Regions from separate parts of the Bradyrhizobium sp. 613_E4_N2_2 genome, predicted to be linked through region 2. Evidence: predicted binding sites of a transcription regulator. Region 2 holds the regulator's gene; the other holds the start of a gene.

The links. The regulator LexA, encoded in region 2, represses DNA repair genes until DNA is damaged. The targets are predictions, from matches to a motif close to TGTTCNNNNTGTGTTCNG.
Region 1: AB7290_RS40380 (DNA recombination protein RmuC) is a predicted target of LexA. The motif match lies at 2,755-2,772, and genes of this name have one in related genera.

What each region holds. Positions count from the first base shown of each region.
Region 1 covers NZ_CP197234.1:8,488,784-8,496,042, forward strand. Annotated here, with positions in the region: gene AB7290_RS40360 (GIY-YIG nuclease family protein) at 1-87, opposite strand, end outside; gene truA (tRNA pseudouridine(38-40) synthase TruA) at 111-848, opposite strand; gene fmt (methionyl-tRNA formyltransferase) at 968-1,891, opposite strand; gene def (peptide deformylase) at 2,108-2,632, opposite strand; gene AB7290_RS40380 (DNA recombination protein RmuC) at 2,804-4,003, shown strand; gene AB7290_RS40385 (AmpG family muropeptide MFS transporter) at 4,087-5,451, shown strand; gene AB7290_RS40390 (hypothetical protein) at 5,594-6,031, opposite strand; gene recR (recombination mediator RecR) at 6,058-6,660, opposite strand; gene AB7290_RS40400 (YbaB/EbfC family nucleoid-associated protein) at 6,662-6,982, opposite strand; gene AB7290_RS40405 (DNA polymerase III subunit gamma/tau) at 7,105-7,259, opposite strand, start outside.
Region 2 covers NZ_CP197234.1:4,034,234-4,041,492, reverse strand. Annotated here, with positions in the region: gene AB7290_RS19270 (molybdopterin molybdotransferase MoeA) at 69-1,280, shown strand; gene lexA (transcriptional repressor LexA) at 1,457-2,158, shown strand; gene AB7290_RS19260 (hypothetical protein) at 2,366-2,587, shown strand; gene AB7290_RS19255 (hypothetical protein) at 2,780-3,214, shown strand; gene AB7290_RS19250 (GAF domain-containing protein) at 3,437-4,378, shown strand; gene AB7290_RS19245 (ComEC/Rec2 family competence protein) at 4,388-6,676, opposite strand; gene AB7290_RS19240 (DUF2171 domain-containing protein) at 6,772-7,005, opposite strand; gene AB7290_RS19235 (YybH family protein) at 7,185-7,259, opposite strand, start outside.

The DNA of each region.
Region 1 (7,259 bases), 4.5 Mb from region 2:
GTTTGGCGCGCTCGCCAGGATGTAGACCCATCCACCATGCATGGTTGCATGTTGGCGCACGTGGATGGCCGGGACAAGCCCGGCCATGACGTCTGTGGCGGCAGCGGGCGCTAATAATCCACCTTCATCAGATACAGCCCGTCAGGCGGTGCGACGATGCCGCAGGCCGCGCGGTTGCGGGCTGCGAGCGCCGCTGAGAGATTGTCCGCGGTCCAGCGGCCCTCGCCGACCCAGACCAGCGATCCCACCATCGAGCGCACCTGGCTGTGCAGGAAGGAGCGCGCCGACGTAAGAATCGTGATCTCGCGGCCGTCGCGGTGCACGTCGAGCTGGTCGAGCGTTTTCTCCGGCGACTTGGCCTGGCACTCGGTGTCGCGAAACGTCGTGAAGTCGTGTTTGCCGAGCAGACGTTGTGCCGCCGCATGCATCGCATCGGCATCGAGCCGGCGCGGCACGCGCCAGGCGTGACCGATATCAAGCGCGAGATTGGCGCGGGTGTTGACGACGCGGTAGCGGTAGTGCCGCTTCACGGCCGAGAACCGCGCCTCGAAGGTGTCAGGGACGATCTCGGCCTCCAGCACCGCAATTGGATGCGGGCGCAGATGCGCGTTGAGACCATCGCGAAAACGGCCCGGCGGAAACTGCTTGTCGATGTCGACATGCGCGACCTGGCCGCGCGCATGCACGCCGGCATCGGTGCGGCCCGCACCGTGCACGCGCAGATCCGCGCCGGTCATCGCCTTCACCGCCGCCTCTAACGCGCCCTGCACGGAAGGCAGCGTGTCCTGCACCTGCCAGCCGAAGAACGGCGCGCCGTCATATTCGATGGTGAGCTTGTAGCGGGGCATCTCAATCCGGGTGGTGTCATCGCCCGGCTTGACCGGGCGATCCAGTACTCCGAGACATCTCTGTTCAGCCGAGAAGCCTCGGCGTACTGGATACCCCGCCTTCGCGGGGTATGACAGCGCTACGTGAATTTGGCTCCCGGCTTCACCGGCACGCCGCGCAAAAAGTCCGTGGCCTGCATCCGCGCCTTGCCCTCGCGCTGGAGCTCGAGGATGCGGATCGCGCCCTCGCCGCAGGCAATCGTGAGCTGGTCGTCGAGCACCTCGCCGGGTGCACCGGAGCCCTTCGCCAACTCGCAGCGCAGGATTTTTACGCGCGCATTCTCAAGCTCGGCCCAGGCGCCGGGAAACGGCGACAGGCCGTGGATGTGGCGCAGCACGGCGTGCGCCGGCTTGGTCCATTCGATCCGCGCTTCGGCCTTGTCGATCTTGGCGGCGTAGGTGACGCCATCCGCGCTCTGCTTCTTGAGCTGGAGCCCGCCGCGGGCGAGCGCGGCCATCGCGCGCACCATCAGATCGGCACCGAGCCGGGAGAGGCGGTCATGCAGATCGACCGCGGTCATGTTGTCGGGAATCGCCATGCGCTCGGCCATGGCGACGTCACCGGTGTCGAGACCGACATCCATCTTCATCACCATGACGCCGCTCTCGGCATCGCCTTCCATGATCGCGCGGTTGATCGGCGCGGCGCCGCGCCAGCGCGGCAGCAGCGAAGCGTGCAGATTGTAACAGCCGAGCTTCGGCGCATCGAGGATCGCCTGCGGCAGGATCATGCCGTAGGCGACGACGACGGCGGCATCGGCGTCGAAGGCGCGAAACTCGTCGAGCGCTTCGGGCGTCTTCAGCGACTTCGGCGTCAGCACGGGAACGCCGAGCTTTCGCGCGGCTTCCTCGACCGGGGTCGGCTGCAATTGCAGGCCGCGCCGTCCGCCGGGCTTGGGCGCGCGCGTATAGACCGCCGCGATCTCGTGGCCATGCGAGACCAGCTCGAGCAGCGTCGGCACGGAGAAATCGGGCGTGCCCATGAAGATGAGGCGGAGGGGCATGACAAGGACTCGGTATGTTCCCTCCCCCCTTGCGGGGGAGGGCTAGGGAGAGGGGTGCCACACGACGCGCTCTCTCGGCGTTAGCGCGGGCGCCCTATTGTTGGCATTCGCAAACGACGGGCGCCTTTTGCTGGGCTACCCCTCTCCCCCGCCCTCCCCCGCAAGGGGGGAGGGAGCGCACGGGAGTTCGCGGCAGCACCAGCGCTTACAAATGACTTACTCCGCGCGCTTGGCGGCTTTCTCGAACTTCTTGATCACGCGGTCGCGCTTGAGCTTTGAGAGATAGTCGACGAACAGCACGCCGTTGAGATGGTCGATCTCGTGCTGAATGCAGGTGGCGTAGAGGCCTTCGGCGTCCTCCTCGTGCACCTTGCCGTCGAGATCGGTGAAGCGCACGCGCACCTTCGCAGGCCTTTCGACCTCCTCGTAATATTCGGGGATCGAGAGGCAGCCTTCCTCGTAGACCGACAGATCCTCGGAGGAGGCGATAATTTCAGGGTTGATGAAGACACGCGGCTCCGGCTTTGTCTCGCCGTCCGGGTCAGGCTTGGCGAGGTCCATGGTGATCAGCCGCAAGGGCTGCGCGATCTGGATCGCCGCGAGCCCGATGCCGGGCGCGTCGTACATGGTCTCGAACATGTCGTCGGCAAGCTTGCGGATCTCCGTCGTGACCTTCTCGATCGGCTTGGAGACCAGACGCAGCTGCTTGTCGGGCAGGATGATGATTTCTCTGAGGGCCATGGCCGCGATTTAAGCCGCATGCCGGATGCGGTCAATGCGGCGAGGAACTCCGTTAACCCTCCGCTAACCATAAAACTTCAGGTTTCGTTAACCATAAAAATTAGGGGGCTATTAACCATAAGCGTTCGCTATTCGTTCGCGGAGAGTGTCGAATCGGCTACAAGGGCCGCCATGAACGAGATCATTTTCCTGGCTGGCGACTGGCCGGTCCGCACCATCGATGCGCTGATCGGCTTCGGCGCCCTCGTCGTCATCCTGCTGGTGGTGATCGCGGTCGTGATCGCGCGATCCGGGCGGCGCGGCGCGGAACTCGCCATGGCCAATGCCATCCGCGCGGACGAGCTCGAGGAGCGCCTCAGCCAGGTGCTGCACGCCCAGAGCGAGGCTGCCGGCCGAGCCGACGCCATGACCCAGGCGCTGGCCGGCCGCCAGGCCGACATGGCGCGCGCGGTCAACGAGCGGCTGGATTCGGTGACCCATCGGGTCGGCCAGTCGATGGAACACTCGACGCGCAACACCATGGAGAGCCTGCGCGCCCTGCACGAGCGGCTCGGCATCATCGACAACGCGCACAAGAACCTGACCGACCTCACCACGCAGGTGACGACCTTGCGCGACGTGCTCGCCAACAAGCAGTCGCGCGGCGCCTTCGGCCAGGCGCGGATGGAGGCGATCGTCCAGGACGGCTTGCCGAAGGGCGCCTACGAGTTCCAGTTCACGCTCTCGACGGGAAAGCGGCCGGACTGCGTGGTGTTCCTGCCCGACCAGCGGCCGCTCTGCATCGACGCAAAATTTCCGCTGGAGGCGATGACCGCGCTGCACGATGCGCGCACCGACGAGGAGAAGCGCATCGCCACGCAGCGGCTGCGCGGCGACGTGATGAAGCATGTCAGCGACATCGCCGACAAATATCTCGTCGCCGGCGAGACCCAGGAGATGGCACTGATGTTCGTGCCGTCGGAATCGGTCTATGCCGAGATCCATGACGGTTTCGACGACGTGATCCAGAAGGCCTATCGCGCCCGCGTCGTGCTGGTGTCGCCTTCGCTGCTGATGCTCGCGATCCAGGTGATGCAGCAGATCATGAAAGACGCGCGCATGCGCGACGCCGCCGACCAGATCCGCACCGAGGTGATCAAGCTCGGCGACGATTTGGGCCGCCTGCGCGACCGCGTGCTGAAGCTCCAGAAGCATTTTGCCGACGCGAACGAGGACGTGCGGCAGGTGCTGATCTCCGCCGACAAGATCGAGAAGCGCGCAGGGAGAATCGAGGAGCTCGATTTCAGCAAGACCGATGCGCCGGAGGGGCCGCATCTGGTGGCAACCGGTGCCGCGGAGCTGTTCCCGAGGAAGCTCCAGGCGGGGGAGTGAGTTTTGAGGCACACTGTCGTCGCCCGGCTTGACCGGGCGACGACACCTCACTTGTGGCAGCCAGAATCTGCTAACACCTCCCCATGACCGCACCCGACGCGACCTCCCCTGCCAGCCCCGACACGGCCCCCACCTCCTGGCGTGACGGCCTGGCCGTGTACCTGCAACCGCGGGTGCTGATCGTACTGTTCCTCGGCTTCTCGTCCGGGCTGCCGCTGGCGCTGTCGGGCTCCACGCTCCTGGTGTGGATGCGCGAGGCCGGGGTCGACCTCAAGACCATCGGGCTGTTTGCGCTGGTCGGCACGCCCTACACGCTGAAATTCCTGTGGGCGCCGCTGGTGGATGCGCTGCATGTGCCGCTGTTCACCCGCGCGTTCGGACGGCGGCGCGGCTGGCTGCTGTTCTCGCAATTGCTGCTGATCATCGCGATCCTGCTGCTGGCACTCACCGATCCCGCGCGCTCGCCGTTCTACGTCGCGCTCGGCGCGCTGCTGGTCGCGACGACGTCCTCGACGCAGGACATCGTGGTCGACGCGTTCCGCGTCGAGAGCCTGCCGGAGAGCGAGCAGGCCGCCGGAATGGCTTCCTATGTCGCGGCCTATCGCATCGGCATGCTGGTCTCGACCGCGGGCGCGCTGTTCATCGTGTCCGGCTTCGAGGGCACCGGCATTCCGCGCGCGTCGGCCTGGATGTGGGGCTACGTGGTGATGGCGGCGATGGTGCTGATCGGCACGATCACCGCGCTGGCCGCGACAGAGCCCGAGCAATCGGTGCGGGCGGAAGCCGCGACACAAACCGAGACGGCGTTCGCGCGCGTGCTGCACGCGGCGATCGGGGCCTTCTCGGAATTCCTGTCGCGCAAGGATGCGCTCGCCGCGCTCGCCTTCGTCGTGCTGTTCAAGTTCACCGATGCCTTCTCCGGCACGATGACCGCGCCGTTCGTGATCGACCTCGGCTTTTCCCGCAACGATTACGCGGCGATCGTGAAGGGCGTCGGCCTCGCGGCAACGCTGATCGGCGGCTTTGCCGGCGGCTTCCTCGCGCGGCGCTATTCGCTTGCGACCAGCCTCTGGATCGGCGGCGTGGTGCAGGCGCTCGCCAATCTCTCCTTCTCCTGGCTGGCCTTCGTCGGCACCAGCCAATGGGCGCTGGCCTTTGCCATCACCTGCGAGAACTTTACCAGCGCCATCGGCACCGTGATCTTCGTCGCCTATCTCTCCGCGCTGTGCCAGAATCCGCTGCACACGGCGACGCAATATGCGCTGCTCACCGCGCTCGCCGCGGTCGGGCGCACATATCTGTCAGCGAGTGCGGGCTATGTCGCGGAGACGACCGGCTGGCCGCTGTTCTTCGTGATCTGCGTGCTGGTGGCGATCCCGAGCCTTGTGCTGCTGGCCTGGCTGCAGAAGCGCGGGCATTTCGAGACGCTGGGGCCGGTGAGGGTGTAAACTCGGCACGCGCTACGCCCGCGATGCCGTAGGGTGGGCAAAGCGAAGCGTGCCCACCACCTGAATCGTCGCCGGGAGAATGGTGGGCACGGCGCTTTGCGCCTTTGCCCACCCTACGGTAGCTCGGCTGGAGCGGCGCCCCCTACTGCTTCCTGATCAAGCTCCACTTCGTGATCACGGCTTCGCTCATCTGGCCGGGATCGCTGGCGCAGGCGACTTCGTCGACCTTGACCGAGATCGCCTTGCCGACGAACGATTTCAGCTGCGTGGCCTGCGCGTCGCTGGAAGTGACGAGTTGGAACGTCTCAGGACCGGTCTCGAGATTGCACAGCCCGTTCGGCGCCGGCAGTCGACGCGGCTCGGAGGTGATCTGGTACATCGCAATCCGCTTGCCGGCGTTCTTGATGTCGCGCACCTTCATTGCGTTCAATTCGCCCGAGAGCACCTCGCCGGCACTGATTGGCTTGCCGGGCTTCGGCGGCGGCGGCGCCCCGTCGTCCTGCTGCGCGGAGATGGCCGGGGTCGCCAGCAGCATCATCGTCGCGACCAAAGCCGATCGTGTGGCGAAAAGTTTCGTCATGTCGTCCGTTCCGTAAGTCTGGATGGCTAGAACAAGGTCCGCTGCCGCATCGCGGCCGATAGCGTACCTTCGTCGAGATAATCAAGCTCGCCACCGACCGGCACACCATGGGCCAGCCGGGTTACTTTTACGTTGGCGTCCTGAAGCAGGTCGGTGATGTAGTGCGCCGTGGTCTGGCCGTCGACCGTCGCGTTCAGCGCCAGGATGATCTCGTGCACCTCGGCAGCATGCGCGCGCGCCACCAGCGCGTCGATGGTGAGGTCCTGCGGCCCGACGCCGTCGAGCGGCGACAATGTCGCGCCGAGCACATGATAGCGCCCCTGGGTCGCATTGGCCCGTTCCAGCGCCCAGAGATCGGCGACATCGGCGACGACGACGATGATTGCATCATCGCGTTTCGGATCGGTACAGACCGTGCAGGGATTTTGCGTGTCGATATTGCCGCAGGTCTTGCAGACCTGGACCTTGTCGAGCGCGACCTGCAGGGCCGAAGACAGCGGCATCATCAGCGCTTCGCGCTTCTTGATCAGATGCAGCGCCGCACGCCGCGCCGAGCGCGGACCAAGGCCTGGCAGCCGTGCGAGGAGCTGGACCAGCCGCTCGATTTCGGGACCTGCAACCGAACCCATCTTATTGGCCGAACATACCCGGTGGCAGGCTGAGGCCGCCCGTGAGCGCCTGCATCTTCTCCTGCACGGCCGTTTCGGCCTTGCGGCGGGCATCGCCGAGGGCGGTGACGAGCAGGTCCTCGAGCACCTCGCGCTCTTCCGGCTTCATCAGCGAGGGATCGATCTTGATGCCCTTCACGTCCATCTTCGCCGTCATGCGCACGGCGACGAGACCGCCGCCGGAGATGCCTTCGACCTCGACGCTGGAGAGCTGATCCTGCATCTCCTGCATCTTGGATTGCAGCTGCTGCGCCTGCTTCATCATGCCGAAAATATCGACCATCGGTGCTGTCCTTGGTTGCGCGATGACTCGTCATCGCGCCTTAACTCTTGGTTTGAGCATGATCTAATCGGAAAACCGCTTCACACTTTGCGCTACGCGGCCCTTCGGGTCCGGATCATGCTCTAGAGATCGTCGCCGTCGGAACCATCGGGCGGATCGTCACTGCCATAGTCCGCATTCATATTGGTTTCCGGCGCCTCGGGGGCAAGCCTGCGGACCTCGACGACCTTCGCACCGGGAAAACGCGACAGCACCTCCTGCACGCGCGGATCGGCTT
Region 2 (7,259 bases):
TGCGCCTGCACTCGGCTAGAACTCTCGCCGCCGATTTGCCCGAACGGGCCCAGCAGGAGTTTTCACCCGTGGCCCTGATGCCGGTTTCCGACGCGCTCGCTGCGGTGCTGGCGGGCGCAGAGCCGCTGCCTGAAGAGATGATCGCGCTCGACGCGGCCTTCCACCGCGTGCTGGCGCGCGACGTCGCGGCGCGGCGCACGCAGCCGCCGCAGGCGATGTCGGCAATGGACGGCTATGCGGTGCGCGCGGTCGATGCGGCGCAGATCGACTCCCAGCTCACCCTGATCGGCGAGGTCGCGGCGGGCCGACCGTTTGCGGGATCGGTCGGCGCCGGCGAGGCCGTGCGTATCTTCACCGGCGGTGTCGTTCCCGATGGCGCTGATGCGGTCGTGATCCAGGAGGACACGATCGCGGACGGCAAGCGCATCACCATCAAGGAAGCCGCCGTAACGGGGCGGCACATCCGCCCCGCCGGCGTCGACTTCTCGGAAGGCGACGTGCTGCTGCGCAAAGGGGCCCGGCTCACCGAGCGCGACCTCGCGCTCGCCGCCGGCATGAATTACCCGCAACTGCCGGTCCGGCGACGCCCGAAGGTCGCGATCCTCGCCACCGGCGACGAGCTGGTGATTCCGGGTACGACGCCGGGTCACGGCCAGATCGTCTATTCCAACGGTTATGCCCTGCACGCGCTCGCCCGCAGCGAGGGCGCCGATACCATCGACCTCGGGGTTGCCGCCGACACGCTGGAGGCCACCACGGCCGGCATCGGCCGCGCGCGGGAGAGCGGCGCGGACATCCTGATCACGACCGGCGGCGCGTCGGTCGGGGACCACGATCTGGTCCAGCAGGCGCTGAGGGACGAAGGTATCTCGATGGCGTTCTGGAAGATCGCGATGCGGCCGGGCAAGCCGATGATGAACGGGCGGCTCGGCGCGATGCGTGTGATCGGCCTGCCCGGCAATCCCGTGTCATCTTACGTTTGCGGCTTCCTGTTCATGGTGCCGTTGATTCGCGCGCTTTCGGGCCGTTCGATGATTCATCACCGCCGCGAACGCGCGGTGCTCGGCCGCGATGTCGGCGCCAATGACCAGCGCGAGGATTACCTGCGCGCACGCCTCGAGCTGCGCGACGACGGCACGCTCGTCGCCCTTCCGGTCAATCACCAGGATTCCTCGCTGCTTGCGAATCTTGCTGCGGCACAGGCACTTCTCGTGCGCGCGCCATTCGCGCCGAAGGCCGAAGCCGGCACGCCTTGCGAGGTCTTGCGGCTGCCCGTGTGATCGCTTCGTTCGCGTGCGTTCCGCGAACTTTGTCGCGTTCACGGTAAATTAAGCAGTTGCGGAACATGTATCGAACATATAGTGTCCGTTCATGATTTGTTTCGAGAATGTAGCGGCTTACTGCTGAATTCAGCGTCTCGGAATCGAACGACATCAACCGGGGGATTTTGGTCGAGATGTTAACGCGCAAACAATACGAGCTCCTGCGGTTCATCAGCGAACGGCTGAAGGAAAGCGGCGTGCCGCCCTCCTTCGATGAGATGAAGGACGCGCTCGACCTGCGCTCGAAATCAGGCATCCATCGCCTGATCACCGCGCTCGAGGAGCGCGGCTTCATCCGGCGCCTGCCCAACCGGGCCCGCGCCATCGAGGTGATCAAGCTGCCCGAGCTTCAGGCCGCCGCCGGCAGCCGCCGCGGCTTCACACCGAGCGTCATCGAAGGCAATCTCGGCAAGGTCCGCACGACTTCGAGCCCGCCGGCGGACGAGGGCGAGCGCCCCGTCGCGGTCCCCGTGATGGGCCGCATCGCGGCCGGCACGCCGATCGAGGCCTTGCAGACCCGCAGCCACACCATCAGCGTACCGCCTGACATGCTCGGCTCGGGCGAACATTACGCGCTCGAAGTGCGCGGCGATTCCATGGTCGAGGCCGGCATTCTCGACGGCGACATGGCGCTGATCCAGCGCAACGAGAGCGCCGATACCGGCGATATCGTGGTGGCGCTGATCGACGACGAGGAGGCGACGCTCAAGCGCTTCCGCCGCCGCGGCGCCTCGATCGCGCTCGAGCCCGCCAACGCCGCCTATGAGGTCCGCATCCTCCCGCCCAACCGGGTGAAGATCCAGGGCAAGCTGATCGGGCTGTACCGGAAGTATTGATACCGGACGTGCCGGTATCGGTTATTGGGCGCCCCGCGCTCTTTCGATCGGCATCGCTGATCCGAGATTGGAGCGGACGATTGTCCGCTTCCGCTGGATAGTCTTTCTGGTTTCGCGCAGATTATCCGGCCCCTCCTCCGACGGTAAATCCTCGGCACGCCGCACGAAGCAGCCCTGCTTCGCGGCCTTCAGGTTCGAGGAGAATGCATGCGCCGGATCGTTCCGAGCAAAATTGCTGTGGCGCTGATCGCAGCATCAGCGTCGCAAGCCTTGGCCGTGCAAGCCTTGGCCGTGCAAGCCTTGGCCGCGCAATCGCGGCCCCGTGTCCGCAAGGACACCGCCGTAAGCGAGCAAGTCCGCAAGGCCGTCGACCAACCGTCGCGGCCGGGCTGGCAATATTCCGGCTGGTCGGCGCCTGCGGGGCGCTGACACGCGCCTGCAGAATGCAAAGGGGCGGGCTTTGTTCCTGGTGGATTCGGGAAAGTTAATGTGATTGCGGCCTGCGGCGGCGAGCCGTAGATTTGCCTACAACCCGGCAGAACGTTTGGTATTTCCACTCTGATAGAGGCCTGCGCCTCGATTAAGAGACGTGGGTCGCTATCCCTGCATGAGGAGCACCCGATGTGTGACTACAGCCTGCATGCCGTCGCGTCGCGTCCCGCCGAAGTCGGCGAGACGATCGTCACGACAACCTTCCGCGGCACCTCGACGCGCGGCTTTGCCTCCGCGGCCGATCCGACCGTCGCGGTCTGCCTGCTCCCGGGGACGGAGCTCGCCTTCGCCGACAACGTCCGCTACGACAATCGCTGGATCTGGACGCGCACCGTCAATTCGCGCGTCGGCAAGTTCGGCAAGATCGATCCGCACATTCCCGATCGCCATCATGATGCGATCGAATTCCCCGACGGCAAATCCGTGCTGGTGACGCAGCTGGTCGAAGGCCAGCGTGCGACCGTGCTGCAGCTACCGGTGACCCAGCCGCTCGGCGAGCGCGAGCACAAGCCGCAGACCATCACCGACAGCCGGACAACCATCACCCGCCTGCCGATCGGCTGATGCAGCCATTCCCGGCCGGCAGGTCGGGCCAGGATTGAAATCGCCATCGCCGGCCGAGGCCGGCGAGATGGTGTCGTTTGTGTCCCGCGAAACTCCATCGGGCGGACCAAGCCGTGGCGTCTCCACCGCACGAAGTTTGCGCTGTCCTGCCTGAATTTTGAACGTCCGTTCCGCAGCCAAATGGCCGATGCTTGGTGCGGCTTGAGACGGCGGGCACGTTCGATGAAGACCTTCATTCGCGTCGTTGAACTCTGGGTGCCTGACCGCACGCGCATGCGGCTGGAATTCGGCGGCGGCCTCTACGGCGAAGGGTTGTCCGCGTTTAGGGACGTGAGCGAGGGTCTGCATTTCGGATATGACGAGGGGCTTCCCGGCAAGGCCTGGACCAGCGGCCACCCCGTGATCCTCACCAGATTCACCGATTCCTATTTCAGGCGGACCGATCAGGCCATCGCCGCCGGGCTGACCTGCGGCGTTGCGGTGCCGGTGTTTTCAGGCGAATTCCTGCAAGCCGTCATGGTGCTGTTCTGCGGCGACGATGAGGCCCATGTCGGCGCGATCGAGCTCTGGCACAACGATGCCGAAACCTCCCACGAGATGGCGCTCGTCGACGGCTATTACGGCACCGCCGACATGTTCGAATTCAACTCCCGCCATACCAGATTTCCGCGCGGCTTCGGCCTGCCCGGCCGCATCTGGAAAGCCGGCCTGCCGCTGATCATCAAGGATCTGCACGATGCCAGGAGTTTTCTGCGCTGGGAGGACGCCGCCAAGGTCGGAATCAATCTCGGCGTCGGCGTTCCCTACCGGACCGGCACCGATCAGACCTGGGTGCTGACATTCCTCTCCGCGCAGGCGACGCCAATCGCGCGACGCTTCGAGATCTGGGTCCCGGACGAGGCCCGTTCGGCGCTGGTCTTCCGCGCCGGCGATTGCAGCGGGCAGACCGACCTCGCCGCGCTTTATGCGGCGAAATCCATCGCCAAAGGCGAAGGCAGCATCGGCGGGGCCTGGGCCACCGGCATGCCCGCGCTCAACGACGATCTCGCGCGTGACGGCTCGGTCGCGGCCTTGCAGGCCTGCGCCTCTGGACTGAGCCAGATGGTCGTCCTGCCGGTGATCGGCAACGCCAGGCTCGACGCCGTGCTGGCCTGGTATCTGTAACCCGTCCGCTCAATCCTCGGCCTGCAGGTCGGCTTCCGATGGCGTCGCGTCGCGGTTGCGGGGAGCCGCCGCCTGCGGCGCAAGGCTCGCGCCGAAATCCGCCTCGCCGGCGGCCGCCGGCGACCACGGACGGTCTGCCCCCCTTGCCTTCGCCGCCTGAACCGCGAAGCCGTCGCCGCTTCGCGTCAGCGCCAGCGCGCCCTGCCTTGCGAGACGCTGACGGTCGACAACCATCGCTGCGCAATCCGGCGGCGCCGGCCGCGCCGTCACCACCAGCGCGGCCCGGCTGCAATCGTCAGCCAGTGAATCGATGCGCAAGGCCAGCGCGACCAGGCGCCCGTCGGCGAGCGGCGTCACGCAGCCGGCCTCGTCGCACGACACCCCGGCGGCCAGTGAGGCACTGCCGGCATCGCGCGGATCGGCGTCGGCGGCGAGCCATTCCTTCAGAAGAAAACTGTCCTTGCTCGACCTGATGAGATGCAGGTGCCCATCCCTGCCCCGCACAGCGACGCTCTGGCCGTCACCGGCGATCAGGACATCGGGCTGCCGCGCGCACAGTCCCCAGAGGATCGCGGCCAACAGCACCACCGCGCCGGCCCAGCGCAACGGCGTGCGCAACAAGCCCATCACGATGATTCCCAAGCTTGCAACGATCAGCGGTGCGATGCCGAAAGCCGAGATGCGGCCGACCGCGCCCGGCAAAGCGGCCACCCAGCGCGACACCGCAACCATCCAGTCGATGCCGATCCCCATCAGCCACCAGAACGGACCATCAAGTCCGAACGGCGCTGCAATCAAACCCAACAGGCCCGCGGGCATCACCAGGACCGAGACCACCGGCATCGCCCCGAGGTTGGCGAGCACGCCGAACGGGGTGACGCGGTGAAAATGGAAGGCGGCATAGGGCGTGGTCGCGAGCCCCGCGATCAGCGAGGCCAGGAACAGCATCGCGATCTCGCGTCCGCCCCACATTGCAATCCGCGCGGTCGCGGAATGATCGGGCGACGCAAACAGGTTTGGCATGCCGATCTGCACCAGTGCCACCAGTCCGAGCGTCGCGGCGAAGGACATTTGAAAACTCGGATGCACAAGTGCCTCCGGTGCGACCGCGAGCACGATCAGCGCGGCCACCGCCAGCGTGCGGAAGGTGATGGCACGGCGATCGACCATGACCGCGATCAACACCACCGCGGTCATGAAGAACGATCTTTGCGTCGCGACCTCCGCACCCGACAGCAGCAGATAGAACGCGGCTGCGACCAGCGCGGCGGCCGCCGACCATTTCTTGATGGCAAAGCCGGCCGCCATTCCAGGGATCAACGCCAGCAGCGCGCGCACCGCGAAGAAGACCACGCCGGCGACGACCGCCATGTGATAGCCGGAAATCGAGAGCACATGTCCGAGCCCCGAGATGAACATGGCGTCGTTGACGGGCGTGGTAATCGCATCGCGCCGGCCCGTGAGCAGCGCGGTCGCGATCGCCCGATTGTCGCCCTCGAGCGTGGCGCGGATGCGCGCGTCGATCGCATCGCGCAGACCCTGCATGAAGGCGGCATAACGCAGCCGCAAGCCGCCGGCATCCGGCGGCGCCGATGCCGCAATCGTGCCCATCACGAAGCCGGAGGCGCCGATGCCCTGGAAGAACATGTCGCGCGAAAAGTCATAGCTGCCGGGGCGCACCGGCGACAACGGCGGCAACAGCCGCGCCTTCAACTGCACGAAGCTGCCGACCTCGGGCGCAGTCCCCTTGCGCACGGAGAGGCGCACGCGCTCGAGCTTGACGTCGCTGCGCTGCGCCTCCATCGCGGTGACGCGCAGCACGAAGCGGTCGGTGCGCTCGCGGATGTCGCGGGTCTCGACGAAGCCCGACAGCGAGACGGAATAGAGCGGCTTTGCCAGCACCGTGTGCGCGATCCGCGCCGTCTTCCAGGTCGCCGTGGCAAAACCGGCCGCGACCGCCGCGATCATGATCGCCGGCGCAAACAACCGGCTCCGCCGCAACAGCACGGCGCCAAGCGTGAGCGCGATGGCCGTTGCGGCAACGACCCACAGCACCGGTTCATGATCGGCGGCAAAGTAGAGCGCGATGCCGCCGCCGAACGCGACCGGCACCCACGGCAACAATCGCCCGGCCTCGGCGCGCGCCCATTCGCGCAGGGTCTCGGCCAGCGACGTCCAGAGGTCGAACCCTGCCGGCGCGAGGCCGCCCGCGGAGGCAGCTCGGCCGACGGGCCAAGTCCCCGCGATCCAAGTCCCCGCAATCCCCTGGGACCGAACTGGCCGGCCCGGCTCCGCCATTCCCTGCACCTTACGATACGCGACAGGCCAGGAGGCTACCGGAACGTGCGGCTGCGCGAATAGCGGTACGGATCAGGAACGGAGCGAAGGTCCCCCTACTTTTCCTCTTCCATCGTCACGGCGACGTCCGCCTTGGCCGAGAGCCGAACCTTGTTGCCCTCGACACCGGCGACGAGGCCCTTGTCGATGAAGTGATGGTGGCCCTTGTGGCTGCCCTCGCCGCTGTCCTTCTTGGTCAGCTTGATGCGATGGCCCTCGACCTTGTCGACCGTGCCGATGTGGACGCCATCGGCGCCGATGACTTCCATATGCTCTGCGATGTTCTGCATGGTGGGTTCCTTGTTGGACCCACCCCAACGCGCGGGGGCAGCGTTCGTTGCTATCGCAATTCCGGGGCGCGCCACTTGGCGCGAGCCCGGAATCCATAACCACAAGTCTGGGTTATGGATTCCGTGCCTGGCCCTTCGGGCCATCCCGGAATGACGAGAGAGGCGGAGTAGCGCGACAGCTAGATCAACGGCGCGCGCGACGAGGCATGGTGATTGACGATCTTCCAGTCGCCGTCCTCGCGGAGGATGACCCA